Regions from separate parts of the Parazoarcus communis genome, predicted to be linked through region 2. Evidence: riboswitches for the same ligand, from Rfam matches in the RefSeq annotation. Region 2 holds a riboswitch; the other holds the start of a gene.
What was found. A riboswitch is a leader RNA that binds a small molecule or an ion and turns the genes downstream of it on or off. The one in region 2 is predicted to bind glycine.

Region 1: linked by a shared signal. The riboswitch ahead of CEW83_RS02055 (trimeric intracellular cation channel family protein) and the one ahead of gcvT (glycine cleavage system aminomethyltransferase GcvT) in region 2 are both predicted to bind glycine.

The regions. Positions count from the first base shown of each region.
Region 1 covers NZ_CP022187.1:415,937-422,746, forward strand. The annotation lists gene CEW83_RS02025 (2-hydroxychromene-2-carboxylate isomerase) at 1-297, opposite strand, end outside; gene CEW83_RS02030 (SDR family NAD(P)-dependent oxidoreductase) at 320-1,054, opposite strand; gene CEW83_RS02035 (TetR/AcrR family transcriptional regulator) at 1,164-1,739, opposite strand; gene CEW83_RS02040 (DUF5602 domain-containing protein) at 1,945-2,766, shown strand; gene CEW83_RS02045 (CYTH domain-containing protein) at 2,852-3,400, opposite strand; gene CEW83_RS02050 (DUF2157 domain-containing protein) at 3,535-4,569, opposite strand; glycine riboswitch at 4,789-4,883, shown strand; gene CEW83_RS02055 (trimeric intracellular cation channel family protein) at 5,044-5,712, shown strand; gene CEW83_RS02060 (DUF1326 domain-containing protein) at 5,977-6,591, shown strand; gene CEW83_RS02065 (DUF2182 domain-containing protein) at 6,579-6,810, shown strand, end outside.
Region 2 covers NZ_CP022187.1:1,113,701-1,120,510, forward strand. The annotation lists gene CEW83_RS05185 (bestrophin family protein) at 1-738, opposite strand, end outside; gene fabI (enoyl-ACP reductase FabI) at 915-1,706, shown strand; gene CEW83_RS05195 (SurA N-terminal domain-containing protein) at 2,053-3,945, opposite strand; glycine riboswitch at 4,127-4,216, shown strand; gene gcvT (glycine cleavage system aminomethyltransferase GcvT) at 4,382-5,473, shown strand; gene gcvH (glycine cleavage system protein GcvH) at 5,583-5,966, shown strand; gene gcvP (aminomethyl-transferring glycine dehydrogenase) at 6,034-6,810, shown strand, end outside.

The DNA of each region.
Region 1 (6,810 bases), 700 kb from region 2:
TTCAACCCAGTAGGCCAGGCGCGACGGGGGGATCGGGTTGGCGGGGAAGTTGGTAGGGACCCTGACCTCGGCAATGCCGTCCAGTTTTGCGCGCCTGAAGAAGTCCTTGAAGACGTAGTCCTTCTTCAGCGGATGGTCGAGCGGCAGGCCGCCGTGTGCCTTGTATACGGCGCCGATCAGGAACGGGCGCCAGTTCACGTCCCGCCCGATGGCTTTGGCCAGGGCGGTGACCCTGCGGCTGCCAAGGAAGCCAAAGGGCGAGGCGAAGTCGAAATAGAAATCGAAGGATTTGCTCATGATCTGTCTCCTGTGATCGGGGTCACCATTGTTCTTTATAGGGACGCAGGTCCATTTCGAAGGTCCATGCGCTGCGTGGCTGCCTGTGCAGTTGCCAATAGGCTTCGGCGATATCGTCGGGACGAAGGATCCCGTCCGGCATGCGCGCCTCGAACATGTCGGGGAACAGGGCCTTGGTTGATGGGTTGTCGATCAGGCCATCAATGATGATGTGGGCGACATGTACGCCCTCGGGGCCGAGTTCACGCGCCATGCTTTGTGCGAGCGCGCGCAAGGCATGCTTGCCGCCGGCGAAGGCGGCGAACCCGGTGTTTCCGCGCAGACTGGCCGAGGCGCCGGTGAAGAGGAGGGTGCCCCGGCCGCGTTTTCGCATGGGTTCGACGACCTCGCGTCCGACCAGAAATGCCGCGAAGGCGCACATCTCCCAGACCTTGCGGTAAACCTGAGCGCTTGTTTCCGCGATCGGGAACCGCACATTGCCGCCGATGTTGAAGATGCAGGCCGTGATCGGGCCGATCTGTTCGGCCTTTGCCACCAGCGCCCTGACCGAATCCTCATCGCGCGCGTCCGAGTGCACCGCGGTTGCGCTGCCGCCGGCGGCTTCGATGTCTGCCACAAACCGGGAGAGATCCCCACGCCTGCGGCTTGCCACCACGTGCAGGCCTTCTCGTGCGAAGCGTCTCGCGATCGCACCGCCGGTGGCATCGCCTGCGCCGACAACCAGGCAGACTTCGGTGGGGGTGGGGTGAGGGTTCATGGCTGGGCTCCGTTCCGTGTGTCATGCATCGAAGCGTGCGTTTCACCTGAGGTCGCAGGCCGCGCACTGCGCCGCCCTTTGACGGGGCAATCGCTGTTCATGGGCCATTTCACCCGAGGTCATGCCGTATCAGGCGAAAGGCGGTGTCTATTGCCGCGGTGATCTGATCCGGCGGGAGATTGCGACGACTGGACACGCGCACGCCTTCATTGAGCAGCATCAGAAGATTGGCCAGGTCCGACGCGCGCTTCGGCTCGCAATGCGCGTCGATCAGGCAGCCTTCGAAGGCTGCCTTGAATGCATCGAGATGGGTGCTTGCGCGGGCGCTGAGTTCGTCGTCCACGTCGGCCATTTCCAGAACGGTGTTCACCAGCATGCAGCCCCATTGCGATCTGTTGCCCCGAGGGGCAGTGAAATTGCGCACGAAAAAACTGTGCAAGGCCTCGAGTGGCGGCATCTCGGTGCGTGACTGGGCAATCATGTCGATCGAGCGCTGGGCAAACAGGTCCAGACAGGCCAGAAACAGGCTGCGCTTATCGACAAACGTGGCGTAGAAACTACTGCGGCTGATCGCCATGGCGTCGAGCAGGTCTGCCAGCGACGTTGCCTGATAACCCTTGCGCCAGAACAGCACAAGCGCACTGTTACGCGCTGTCGCCGGATTGAATTCGATCGTGCGGGCCATGCGTTCATAGTGGAACGACCGGTACAAAATGTCAAACGCAGAGGGGATCTGCGGCCCCGGCCAGCGCCCCGCTCACCCTTTGAGAGGAAGGGTGAGCGGTGGGGCGTTGTGCGACCTTGAGCGCCAGCGCGGCCGACCCACGTCCGTAGCGCTCATTGCACTCCGCCTGCGATCAGCTAGATTGAGATGCTGGGGTGCGACGATCGTGCGCGCGCCTGATCTGTTCGTTGACCTCAATCGGGAGGACATCATGAAGGGGACAAGCAAACGATTTCCGGGGCTGATCATTGCGATCGCCCTCGTGTCGGCATTGGGCCTGAGACCGGCATTCGGGCAGGTAGGCACCCATGCCGGACCGGCGGTGCCGATTGGCAAGGGCGAGGCATACGCCATGGTCCGGACCGGCGCGGACGGCGCGGTGACCTCGATCGGCGTGGTGATGACGGCAGCAGCGCTAGACGGTTTGCCGACGAGGGCGCCAGGCGAGCGTTCTGACGTTCCCTACCTGTTGCCAATGCCGGCGAGCGGGCCGAAAACGGTTGTCGATCACGTGGTGGTGAATTGGGAGCCGGCCGGTCATGCGCCGTCTAAGGTCTACGATGTCCCGCACTTTGACTTCCATTTCTACGTGGTCGATCGCGGAGAGGTGGAAAAGGTTGTGTTTGCCAGCCCGGATGCGTCGGGAGCCCCGGATCAGCAACCGCCCGCTGAGTTGATGGCGGCCGGTTACATTCTGCCGCCCGGTACGGCGAAGTCGAAGATGGGGGCGCATGCGGTCAACCCGGCAGGCGGGGAGTTTCAGCAGCAGCCATTCAACGCGGCGTTCATCTACGGCTATTACAACAAACGGCTGACCTTCATCGAGCCGATGGTCTCGCTGGCGTATCTGAAATCGAAACCGTCAGTTTCGCTGCCGGTGTCACGGCCGGCGAAGTATTCCTGGCCTGGTGCCTATCCGTCGTCGTATCGGGTTGCGTTTGACGAAGCGCACCAGGTGTATGAGATCGCGCTGGAGGATCTGCGGTAGATTGCCTGCGCGGCGCCCCGAGCGTCAGCACGATCCGGTGAACAGACCACGACCTGCTGCGCCGTCGCGTCGCTGGGGAGGCCTCTCAGGCGCTGAGCTTCAGGCCGGTCATGTTGGCTGCGCCGCCTGTACTGTGGCGGGGGCCTGGCCACCAGTGGAGATCGACGTCCTCCGGAATCTGTTGAGTCTGTGCAAGCCGGAAATTGCCGAATCGCGGGTCGGAGGTGACCTCCCTGTCGATCCAGTGGGGCAGCACGATCGGCGCGCCCTCGTGCGGCAGTTCGATCTCTGCGACGACGAGACCGGCATGCTTGCCCTCGAAGACGTCGACCTCGAAGGTCTGGGTATGAAAATGAACCAGGTAGCGTGTCTTGCGAACGATGCGATCGTTGCAGTAGGCCGACAGCATGCGGACAGCATCGGCGATGGGAATGGGGTACTCAAACTCGTCACGCGTGATGCCGGTGCGTGGCCCCTTGATGGTCAGAAAGGCACGGTCTGCGCGAATCCTGACACGCGTACTCATTGCTCCTTGTTCTTTGGCGACATAGCCCTGAACGATGTTTTCGCCCTGAGCATCCTGCAAGAACCTGATGTCGCGCACGAGGAACTTGCGTTCAATCTCGATTGCCATTTGGGGGCTGCCGCTTTTTCCTTTTGAGTAAATGGATTCTAGCAGATGACGGGTCGCCAAAATTGACCTTGATCAGAGAGGCGCGCCTCCGGCTTTTTCGCCGGGGGCGCGCCTGCCAACGGAGCATGTTCTGGTCAGGTTCGCCGTTCGACCAGCTCCCGAACCGGTGCGGGCAGCAGGGCACGCAGGCGATTGCTGATGGCGGTTTCGTGGCGCTGCCAGACGACCCCCAGATAGACGACGCCGAGACCGATGAGGGTGAGGACGACCGGAAACAGCATGCTGTCCTTGAACACTTCGTTTGCCAGGTGTGCGAGGTATCCCGCCGCGCCGAGTCCGCCGAACACGGCAAAGACTCTGCGCGAGAGGGTGGCGCCGACGGCGATCATGATCACGTTGATGCACAGGTAGATGAACTTGCTGAGCTCGCTGTCGGAGTTCATCGACGACAGTCCGCCCCAGAACGCGATGACGCCAAACAGGTAGAGCCAGAAGGCGTAGTCCCTGACGTGTCGGGTTCGTACGTCCACCCAGAATGCAAGCAGGACCATGAGCAGGCCAAACCAGAGCGAAACCAGTTTGCGCAACGCCCATCCGTGGTCGGCGTCGGCCGCGAGGAAGGGGGCGAGGTCCATGCTCATGTACCAGAGCGTGACGGCAACCGGCATCACGAGGAAGGGAAGGCGATAGCGCCATAGCATGATCACTCCGCTCGCCAGGGTGGCGAACTCCATGAGCATCCAGCGCCAGTCGATGTGCGTATGGTATTCGCGGAAGACGCGGCCATCGGCCCAGAAGCCGAGGGCGGATTGCAGTCCATAGACTGCCAGCGGTGTCAGGGCGACAGCAAAGGTCGCCGTGATGCCGGCGGGGATCGGCAGGCGGTGGCGCTTGAGGAAGGACTCGGTGAGCCACAGGCCTGCACCGGCATAGGCCAGCGCGATGAAGAACAGGCCCCATCCACCGAAGCGCTCCCAGCCGATGTTCATGAACAGACTCATCGCACCGATCGCGATCAGTCCGCCAAGGTAGTAAAGGATGTGGGTGGCACGAAAACTCGGGGTATTGCTGTCCTGCGCGAGCAGGAAGGTCCAGAGCTGCTCCGCTTGCTGCTCGGTAATCAGGCCCTTCGTGGTTGCATCCTTGAGGTGGCCCCGGTTCAATTCCATGCTGACTCCCGGAAAACAAAAACGTCATTGCGCACTAGTTTGTCATACATGGGCCCGATTCTTCGAGCCGTCGGGCCGCGCGCATTCCATTCATCGAGCGCGCCCGCATCGGTCACTTTTGGTGCTGCGCAAGGAACGCGCGTATGCCCGTTTGCCTGGGGGCGCTGCCGGAGCATGCGGACTGAGATTGACACGCGGTGTGAGGTGTCACGATAATCCACGCCTTCTGCGGGAGAGAGAGCTGCGAACATGCAGTCTCCGCCGAAGGCGCAAGCTCCCATAATCGCTCAGGCATACGGAACCGCAGAGATCATTCGCCGGCTGGAGAGCAGTCGAGAGTCACCCCGGTGGCTTTCGTCTCACCGAAGGGGCTGGTCCTGAAAAGGGCTGAAACTCTCAGGTAAAAGGACAGGGGGAGAGGCGCAACGGACCACGCACGCGTGCGTGATTCGTCTTCCAATGGAGTCCCCCCTGATGTACCCGAGCCTTGCAAGCCTTTTCCAGCCCCTGGCTGCGCAAAAGGTCGACCTTCTGCTTTTAATCTATCTGATTGCCATCGCCGCCGAAGCCATGTCAGGTGCCCTTGCTGCGGGCCGCCGCAACATGGACATATTCGGTGTTGCCGTGATTGCCTTCGTGACCGCGCTTGGTGGCGGCACCATCCGGGATGTCGTGCTGGGCAATTACCCGATTGGCTGGACGCAACACCCCGCTTACGTCTATCTGGTGATCTCGGCGGGGCTGCTCACGACCTTGATCGCGCCCTACATCCACCGCATGAAGCGTGCTTTCCTGATCTTCGATGCAATGGGCCTGATTGCCTTCTCGCTGATTGGTTGCAATGTCGCCCTCAACCTTGATTACCCGATCGTGGTCGTTGTGATGTCCGGCATGTTGACCGGGATCTGCGGTGGCATTCTGCGCGACGTGCTGTGCAACCAGGTGCCGGTCGTGTTCCGGCGCGAACTCTACGCGAGCGTATCGCTCAGTGTGTGCGCCTTGTTCCTCGTGCTGCGCGCAGCGGGTGTCGATTCCGACCTCAATACCGCGATCTGCTTTGTTGGTGGCTTCATGTTCCGCATGCTTGCGATCCAGTTCAGCTGGCGCCTGCCCACCTTCTCCTACCAGCAGCGCTGGGACTAGCGCGGGCGCGTTTCCGAATGCCTGCAGGGACATGGCCACCTTGACCCCGCACCTTCCGCAAACTAGCCTTAGTAGTGTGTGTTCGATGAACTTTCAGCAAATTTGCTGAAACTCGGGCAGGTGCCAGACCTGTCGTAAGTATCGGGTCGAAAAGGCATTGTCGCATTTGATCACACTGAATCTGGTATGGCCGGTCGAGCCTGCAGGCTGACTTTCTGGCTGTCAATTGCCGCTTGATAACCCAAACCTGCAAAGGAGGACATCATGGCAAACTGGCAGATCGAAGGGCAGTACATGGAGACATGCAACTGTACCTATCTGTGCCCCTGCGCAGCGTCGAACCTGACCGCGCAGCCCACTGAAGGCGACTGCAAGGCCGCTATTGCGATGCACATCACCAAAGGGCAGAAGGACGGGCTCAAGCTCGACGGACTGTCCTTCGTCGTGATGCTGCATTCGCCGCACGCAATGGCAGAGGGCAACATCGTGGTGGGCCTGATCGTCGATGAGAGTGCGTCGGACGCGCAGGTCGAAGCGATCAGCGCTATCGCAACCGGCGCCGCCGGTGGGCCGATGGCAAATCTGGCGCCCCTGGTCGGCAGCTTGGCGGGGGTCGAGCGACGGCCGGTTACTTTTGACGTCGATGGCATGAACTTTGCCGTCAAGGCTGGTGAGTTGGTCGACCAGGCCTGCGAAGGGGTCGCCAGCGGCGTGCGTCCAGACGAGCCGCTCTTCCTCGAGAACACCGTGCATCCGGTCAACGGCCGGCTGGCGCTGGCCAAGGCGACACGCTCCATCTTCAACGTGTTCGGAATCCACTGGTCGGATACCTCCGGGACGCGTAACGCCCACTTTGCGCCCTTCGCATGGGCAGCCTGAGCGCTGTCAGCCACGGTGACGGCATCGAAGTCGTGTTGCGCAAGGATCGCTGGCTGGCGATTCTTGGGCTGGGCGCGGTGGTGTTGCTGTCGTGGCTCTACCTCTGGCACAGCGCAGCGGGAATGGATCACGCAGGTATGGCGATGGAGGGCATGCCGCGCGCCACGGACGCCACTGCGCTGCTGCTCACCTTTGTAATGTGGACGGTGATGATGGCCG
Region 2 (6,810 bases):
GTAGGACACGAAGGCCACGACAATCGGCGTCATCAACCCGATGCTGTCGACGAGCCCGAAGGGCAGCATCATGCAGTAAAGGTACACCGTACGGTGAAGGATGACCGAGTAGGTAAACGGCAGGGGCGTACTGGCAATGCGCTCACAGCCTCCGAGCACATCGGAGAAACCGCCCAGGGGCGTTTCCATGCGTTGCGCAAGGATCGGTTCGATCTCGCCGCGCTCCCGCCGATCACGCACCCATTCAGACAGCCACAAGAGCACAAGACTGGGCGCGAACCGCGCTGAAGCCAGTCGCTCGATACGCTCCTTAGGAATCAGCCCGTCGAGACCTTGCGCCCGCGGGAGACCGCGCAACTGGTTTCGCAGCGTCCGCACGAACGCAATCTGGGTCAGGGCAAACTCACGCACACCCTCACCCGCACTGGTAAGCGTCAGCGCCTGCCGGGTCAGGTTGCGTGATTCGATCAGCAGTCGGCCCCACAGCTTGCGTGCCTCCCAGTAACGGTCGTAACTGGCGTTGATGCGAAAACCGAGAAAGATTGCGAGTGCGACGCCCATCAGCGAAAACGGACTGGAGGTCAGCGTCACCTTCCAGTGGAACAGTTGCCCGTGTGCCAGCACGACCACGCCTGCAAGGCCGGTGGTGAACAGCAGCTGCGGAAAAATGCGGTAAATGATGGAGCCGTGGCGAACGAACAACAGGTGAAGCCAGTGGGGACGAGGACGAACGATCACGATATATGGGGCGCACAGCCCGGTGAATGGGAGGGTTACAGCCCCGATTCTGGCAGGTTTTCGGCTGAAGGCGGCAACTCACTTGTAGCCGTTCTTGTCCTTGAGGCGCCCATCTCCCTTCCGCAGAGGCTGTTTTCGCTATAATCTCGCGTTCTGTCATTCGGAGTTTTGATTCCATGGGCTTTCTCGCCGGTAAACGGATCCTCATCACCGGGCTGCTGAGCAACCGTTCGATTGCTTACGGTATTGCCAAGGCCATGCATCGCGAAGGCGCACAACTCGCGTTCACCTACGTGAATGACCGTTTTCAGGACCGTGTCGCCAAACTCGCCGCAGATTTCGACAGCACGATGCTGTTTCCCTGTGACGTTCAGGACGACGAACAGATCAATGATCTGTTCGTGCAGCTGGGTGCGCAGTGGGACGGACTCGACGGCCTGGTGCACTCGATCGCCTTTGCGCCGAGCGATGCGCTCGAAGGTGACTTCCTGGACGGATTCACCCGCGAAGGCTTCCGCCTGTCGCAGGAAGTCAGTGCCTACAGCTTCCCCGCGCTGGCCAAGGCTGCGCGTCCGCTGATGAAGGGGCGCAACGGCGCCCTGCTCACGCTGTCCTACCTGGGCGCGGTTCGCACCATGCCGAACTACAACATCATGGGCCTCGCAAAAGCCAGCCTGGAAGCCTCCGTGCGCTACATGGCGGTCTGTCTCGGACCTGAGGGCACACGCGTGAACGGCATTTCGGCCGGCCCGATCAAGACCCTTGCCGCATCAGGCATCGGCAGCTTCGGCAAGCTGTTGTCGTTCAACGAACACAATGCTCCGCTGCGCCGCAACGTGACCATTGAGGAAGTGGGCAACGCCGCCGCCTTCCTGTGTTCGGATCTCGCAAGCGGCATGACCGGCGAGATCATGTATGTGGACGCCGGATTCAACACCACCGCCCTCGGCAACGCGGATCCGATGTAACACCGAAACATGTCCGGCACCAAAGCCCGGACATGTGCTCGCTGCAGTCGCAAGAAAGCCCGGTCGCAGATGCGCCGGGCTTTTTTTATGCGCGCCGGGGGCGCCATATCCCGTCATGCCGATACTCGATATCGCCGATGGTGCACGTTCAGCGCCCGCCCTCGTTCATCCCGTCAGCTGACAGTGGACATCCGCCGCATCAAGCTCGCCTGGCTCCGAAACGAACAGGGGGCCAAGCGCCGTTAAGCGCTCAGCCCCCTGACGGGACGCTTTTCTCGACGGGCAACAAACCGTGCCCCCCGATACTCAAGACCCGCTACCCTGAAGTGCAGGTAGCGGCGCGCCCTTAATTGGTCTGCACAGCAGGCAGATTGATTGAAACCTCGTAGCGCCGGCGAAGCTCGGCAACCAGACCGGCGAAGTCACGTTCAGCAAGTACGCGTGAATACTGACTCACGACGGCCGCAACCCGGGGGTCGTCGGCTGCAAGCGTCGGGCGGTTGATCGACTCAATACGATAGATTGAGTAACCCTCACCAAACTGGGCGACACCCGCATAGGCCGGCAGCTTCACGCTCGAGGCCGAGAACACCGCCTGCATCGCATTGCCCGGCAGCGCAGGTGCGCCGCGCTGCAGCTTGCGCGTGGCAAGCCACTCGCCGTCGACCGACTCGCCCTTCTGCAGCGCAGCCAGTGCGGCCGCACCGGCCTCGGCAGCCATACGGCCCGCCTCTTCGGTGATCAGCTGCTTCTCGATCGCAGACTTCACCTCTTCCAGCGGCGGGCGCTGAGCGGCCTCATAGTCCGTGACACGGGCGGAGATCAGGGTATTGCCACCCACTTCGATCGCCTGCGTATTGCGGCGATGCTTGACCGCATCATCGGAAAACACGGCCTCGATCAGCTGTGCGTTGCGATGGGTGCCGAGAGCTTCGGCGTCACGGGGCACCCAGTCGCTCTTCTGAATCGGCAGCTTGAGCAGGTCGGCGACCGGCTTGAGGCTGTCAGCCTGCTCGTAGACGATGTTGGAAAACTGCTCGGCCAGCTCCGCGAAGCGGCGTCCTGCCGCCTGCTTGCTCAGCTCGGCACGCAGTTCTTCACGCACGGCCTCGAACGGACGGGTGCTCTCAGCGCGAATGTTGCTGACCTGGATGATGTGGAAGCCGAAGTCGGAGCGAACCACTTCACCGATCTCACCCTTGGCCTGGGAGAAAGCCGCATCCTCGAACGCCTGCACCATCATCCCGCGGCCGAAGTAACCCAGGTCGCCACCACGCGATGACGAGCCCGGATCCTGCGAAAACTCCTCGGCAAGCGCTTCGAACTGGCTCGGGTCCTTCTTCAGGCGGGCGCGGATATCGTCAGCCTGAGCACGCGCCTTCTTGACCGTCTCTTCGTCCGCATCGGCCGCGACCTGGATCAGGATGTGACGTGCCTGACGCTCTTCAGGCTGACCGAAGCGACTGCGGTTCTCCTCATAGAAGGCCTTGATCTCTTCGTCGCTCACGCTGACCTGCTGCTGCAGTGCGGCTTCATCGAAAACCACGTACTCGACCTTCACCCGGGCCGGGCGCTCGAAGCTCGCGCCGTTGGCATCGTAGTATTTCTGCACCGCTTCGTCGGTCAGCTTCACTTCGCTCGCGAAGCGGCTGACCGGGAATTTCAGCTCGCTGACCTCACGCTCTTCAAGCTGCGCCGAGAGGAAGCGCGAGGCCGACGCGACCGCAGCGAACGAGCCCTCACCCACCGGCAGAGCCAGCTGCTGAACCCGTACGTCCTGAGCCAGACGAGCTTCGAACATCGCTGGCGTCATCCCCTGGGCACGCAGCAGCGCCTCGTAACGCTCGAGCGAGAAGCGGCCGTCCTGCTGAAACGAAGGCACTTCGGAAATGGTCTGCTGCAACTGGGCGGGCGTCACTACCAAGCGGTTCTCTGCCGCATAAAGTGCAAGCACCCGGCGATTGACCAGGTTCTCGATCACCGCGCGACGCAGGGCCTCGGACTCAAGCAGACTGCGATCCACCGGACCGTCGGAGGAATTGCGCAGGCGGTCCTGCTGCTCGCGCAGCGCCTGGTCGAACTCCACCGCCATGATCGGCGTGCCACCGACAGTTGCAACCTCGCCCCCGCCCGGTCCGTCCGTAAAGTACGAATCCAGGCCGAAGAAGGCGAAGGGAACGATAAGAAGGGCCAGAATGACCTGTGCGACGCGTGGGTTGGTGCGGACAGCCTCGAACATCTCGATTTCCGTGAAAACTAAAAAATGGGGTGGCCAAAACCGGTGAGGCTTGCGCCAGAGGCGGGAGTGTAGCGCATCCTGGCCGATGGCTGACTGCATGACCGCGACCGGCAGCGCTCGCTCAAGGCCACGCACTCGCAAATTGCTGTTGCGACCCGGCCCCGCGGGATGCTATCTTCCGCCACGTTGCGCGGGAGAGCACTCTCCCGTAGAGAGTCGCCGAAGGCGTAACCCCCCGGAATCGCTCAGGCAAAAGGACCGCGCACAGCATGGAAATTCTGGAGAGCGATGTGAGTACGTGCGAGAGCCGGCTGCACATCCACCGAAGGGGCACCCGGCACACCGTGCTGGAATCTCTCAGGTACAAGGGACAGATGGGGCGAACAGGCATCATGCCGGCTTCGCCCCTTTTTTCGTTTACTTGCCCGGAGCCTCCATGAACGCACCCGTCAGACAGACCCCTCTTCACGCCACCCATGTCGCCGCAGGCGCTCGCATGGTCGACTTCGCCGGCTGGGACATGCCGGTCAATTACGGCTCGCAGATCGAAGAGCACCATGCAGTGCGTCGCGACGCCGGCATGTTCGACGTTTCGCACATGCTGTCGCTCGATCTCGATGGCGCTGACGCCACCCCCTGTCTGCGCCGCCTGCTCGCCAACGACGTCGCCAAACTCAAGGAACCGGGCAAGGCGCTGTACTCGTGCATGCTCAATGAGAACGGTGGCGTGATCGACGACCTCATCGTCTACCGTCTGTCCGACACCACTTACCGCATCGTGGTCAACGCCGGCACCGCCGACAAGGACGTGGCCTGGATGCGCAAGCAGATTGCAGGCACCGGCGCCAACGTCAGCCTCAATGCCCGCCGCGATCTGGCCATGATCGCTGTGCAGGGTCCGAACGCACGTGAGAAGACCTGGCAGGCGCTGCCCGCACTGCGTGCCGCGAGCGAGCCGCTCAAGCCCTTCTCGGGCGCAGCCATCGGCGACATCTTTGTCGGCCGTACCGGCTACACCGGCGAAGACGGCTTCGAGATCGCACTGCCTGCCGACCAGGCCGCGGCAGCCTGGGTCGCCCTGACCGCTGCGGGCGTTGCGCCCTGCGGGCTCGGCGCACGCGACACGCTGCGCCTTGAGGCCGGCATGAACCTTTACGGCCAGGACATGAACGAAGAAGTGTCGCCCTTGAACGCAGGCCTGAGCTGGACCGTCGATTTCAAGGACGAGTCGCGCGATTTCGTCGGCAAGGCAGCACTCCTTGCCCAACCTGCCAGCCGTCGCGTGCTGGGCCTCATTCTCGAGGACAAGGGTGTGCTGCGCTCGCACATGAAGGTGGTCACGCAAGCCGGTGAAGGCGAAACCACCAGCGGCAGCTTCTCGCCGACGCTGGAAAAATCGATTGCGTTCGCCCGCCTGCCGCTTGAAGTCGAAGCCGGCGACGCCGTCGAAGTCGAGGTGCGGGGCAAACTGCTCAAGGCCCGCGCCGTTCGCCTGCCCTTCGCACGCAACGGCAAGGCCGTCGCCTGATTTACGATTGCTGACCGGCCATGCGCCGGCCAGCCAATCTCACCACCATTCCGCAGCCCCTCGTTTCCGCCATTTCTTTTCGCATTGCGAACACATCCTGGAGATTCCCATGAGCAACGTCCCCGCTGATCTCAAGTACACCACCTCCCATGAATGGATCCGCGTCGAAGCCGACGGCAGCCTGACCATCGGTGTCACCGACCACGCTCAGGAAGCGCTCGGCGACGTGGTCTTCCTCGAACTCCCCGAAGCCGGTCGCCAGCTTGCAGCCAAGGAAGCCTGCGCAGTGATCGAGTCGGTCAAGGCCGCCTCCGACATCTACGCACCAGTCGCCGGTGAGGTCATCGCTGCCAACCAGGACGTTGCCGATGCGCCCGAGAGCGTCAACGCCGACGCTTACAGCGCCTGGCTGTTCAAGCTCAAGCCCGCCAATGCAGCCGATGTTGACGGCCTGCTCGACGCGGCCGGCTACACCGCCGAAACCGCTCAGTAAGACGCCTCGGCAGACACCGCCAGGTGTCTGCCAGCCGCTCCGCACCACCTTGCCAGCCGTATCCGACATGACAGACACCCTCCTCTCCGCCCCGCTTGCGCAGCTTGAGCAGCGCGATGCCTTCATCCATCGTCACATCGGCCCCAATGCCGACGAGATCGCTCAGATGTGTGCAGCCATCGGCCTGCCCGACGTCGATGCCCTCATCGAGCAGACGGTTCCGGCCGCCATCCGCCTTGAGGCGCCGCTGCCGCTGGCCGAGCCCCAGCCCGAGCATGTTGCGCTGGCAGCCCTGCGCAAGCTGGCGGAGAAGAACGTCGTCAAGCGCTCGATGATCGGCGCCGGTTACTACGGCACCCACACGCCCGCGGTGATCCTGCGCAACGTGATGGAGAACCCGGGCTGGTACACCGCCTACACCCCGTACCAGGCCGAGATCGCCCAGGGCCGTCTCGAGGCACTGCTGAACTATCAGCAGATGGTGATCGACCTCACCGGGCTGGAGCTGGCCAACGCCTCGCTGCTGGACGAAGCCACCGCCGCAGCCGAAGCCATGACCATGGCGCGCCGCGTATCGAAGTCGAAATCCAACGCCTTCTTTGTCGATGCGGCCACCTTCCCGCAGACCATCGACGTGGTGCGCACCCGTGCGCATTTCTTCGGCTACGAACTCGTGTTCGGCGATGCGGCCAGCGCCGGCGAGCACGATGTGTTCGGCGCGCTGCTGCAGTACCCGAATGCTCATGGCGCAGTTGCTGACCTTGCGGCCCCTATCGCTGCACTGAAGGCGAAAGGTGCCGTCGTTGCCGTGGCCTCGGACCTGATGGCGCTGGTGCTGCTCAAG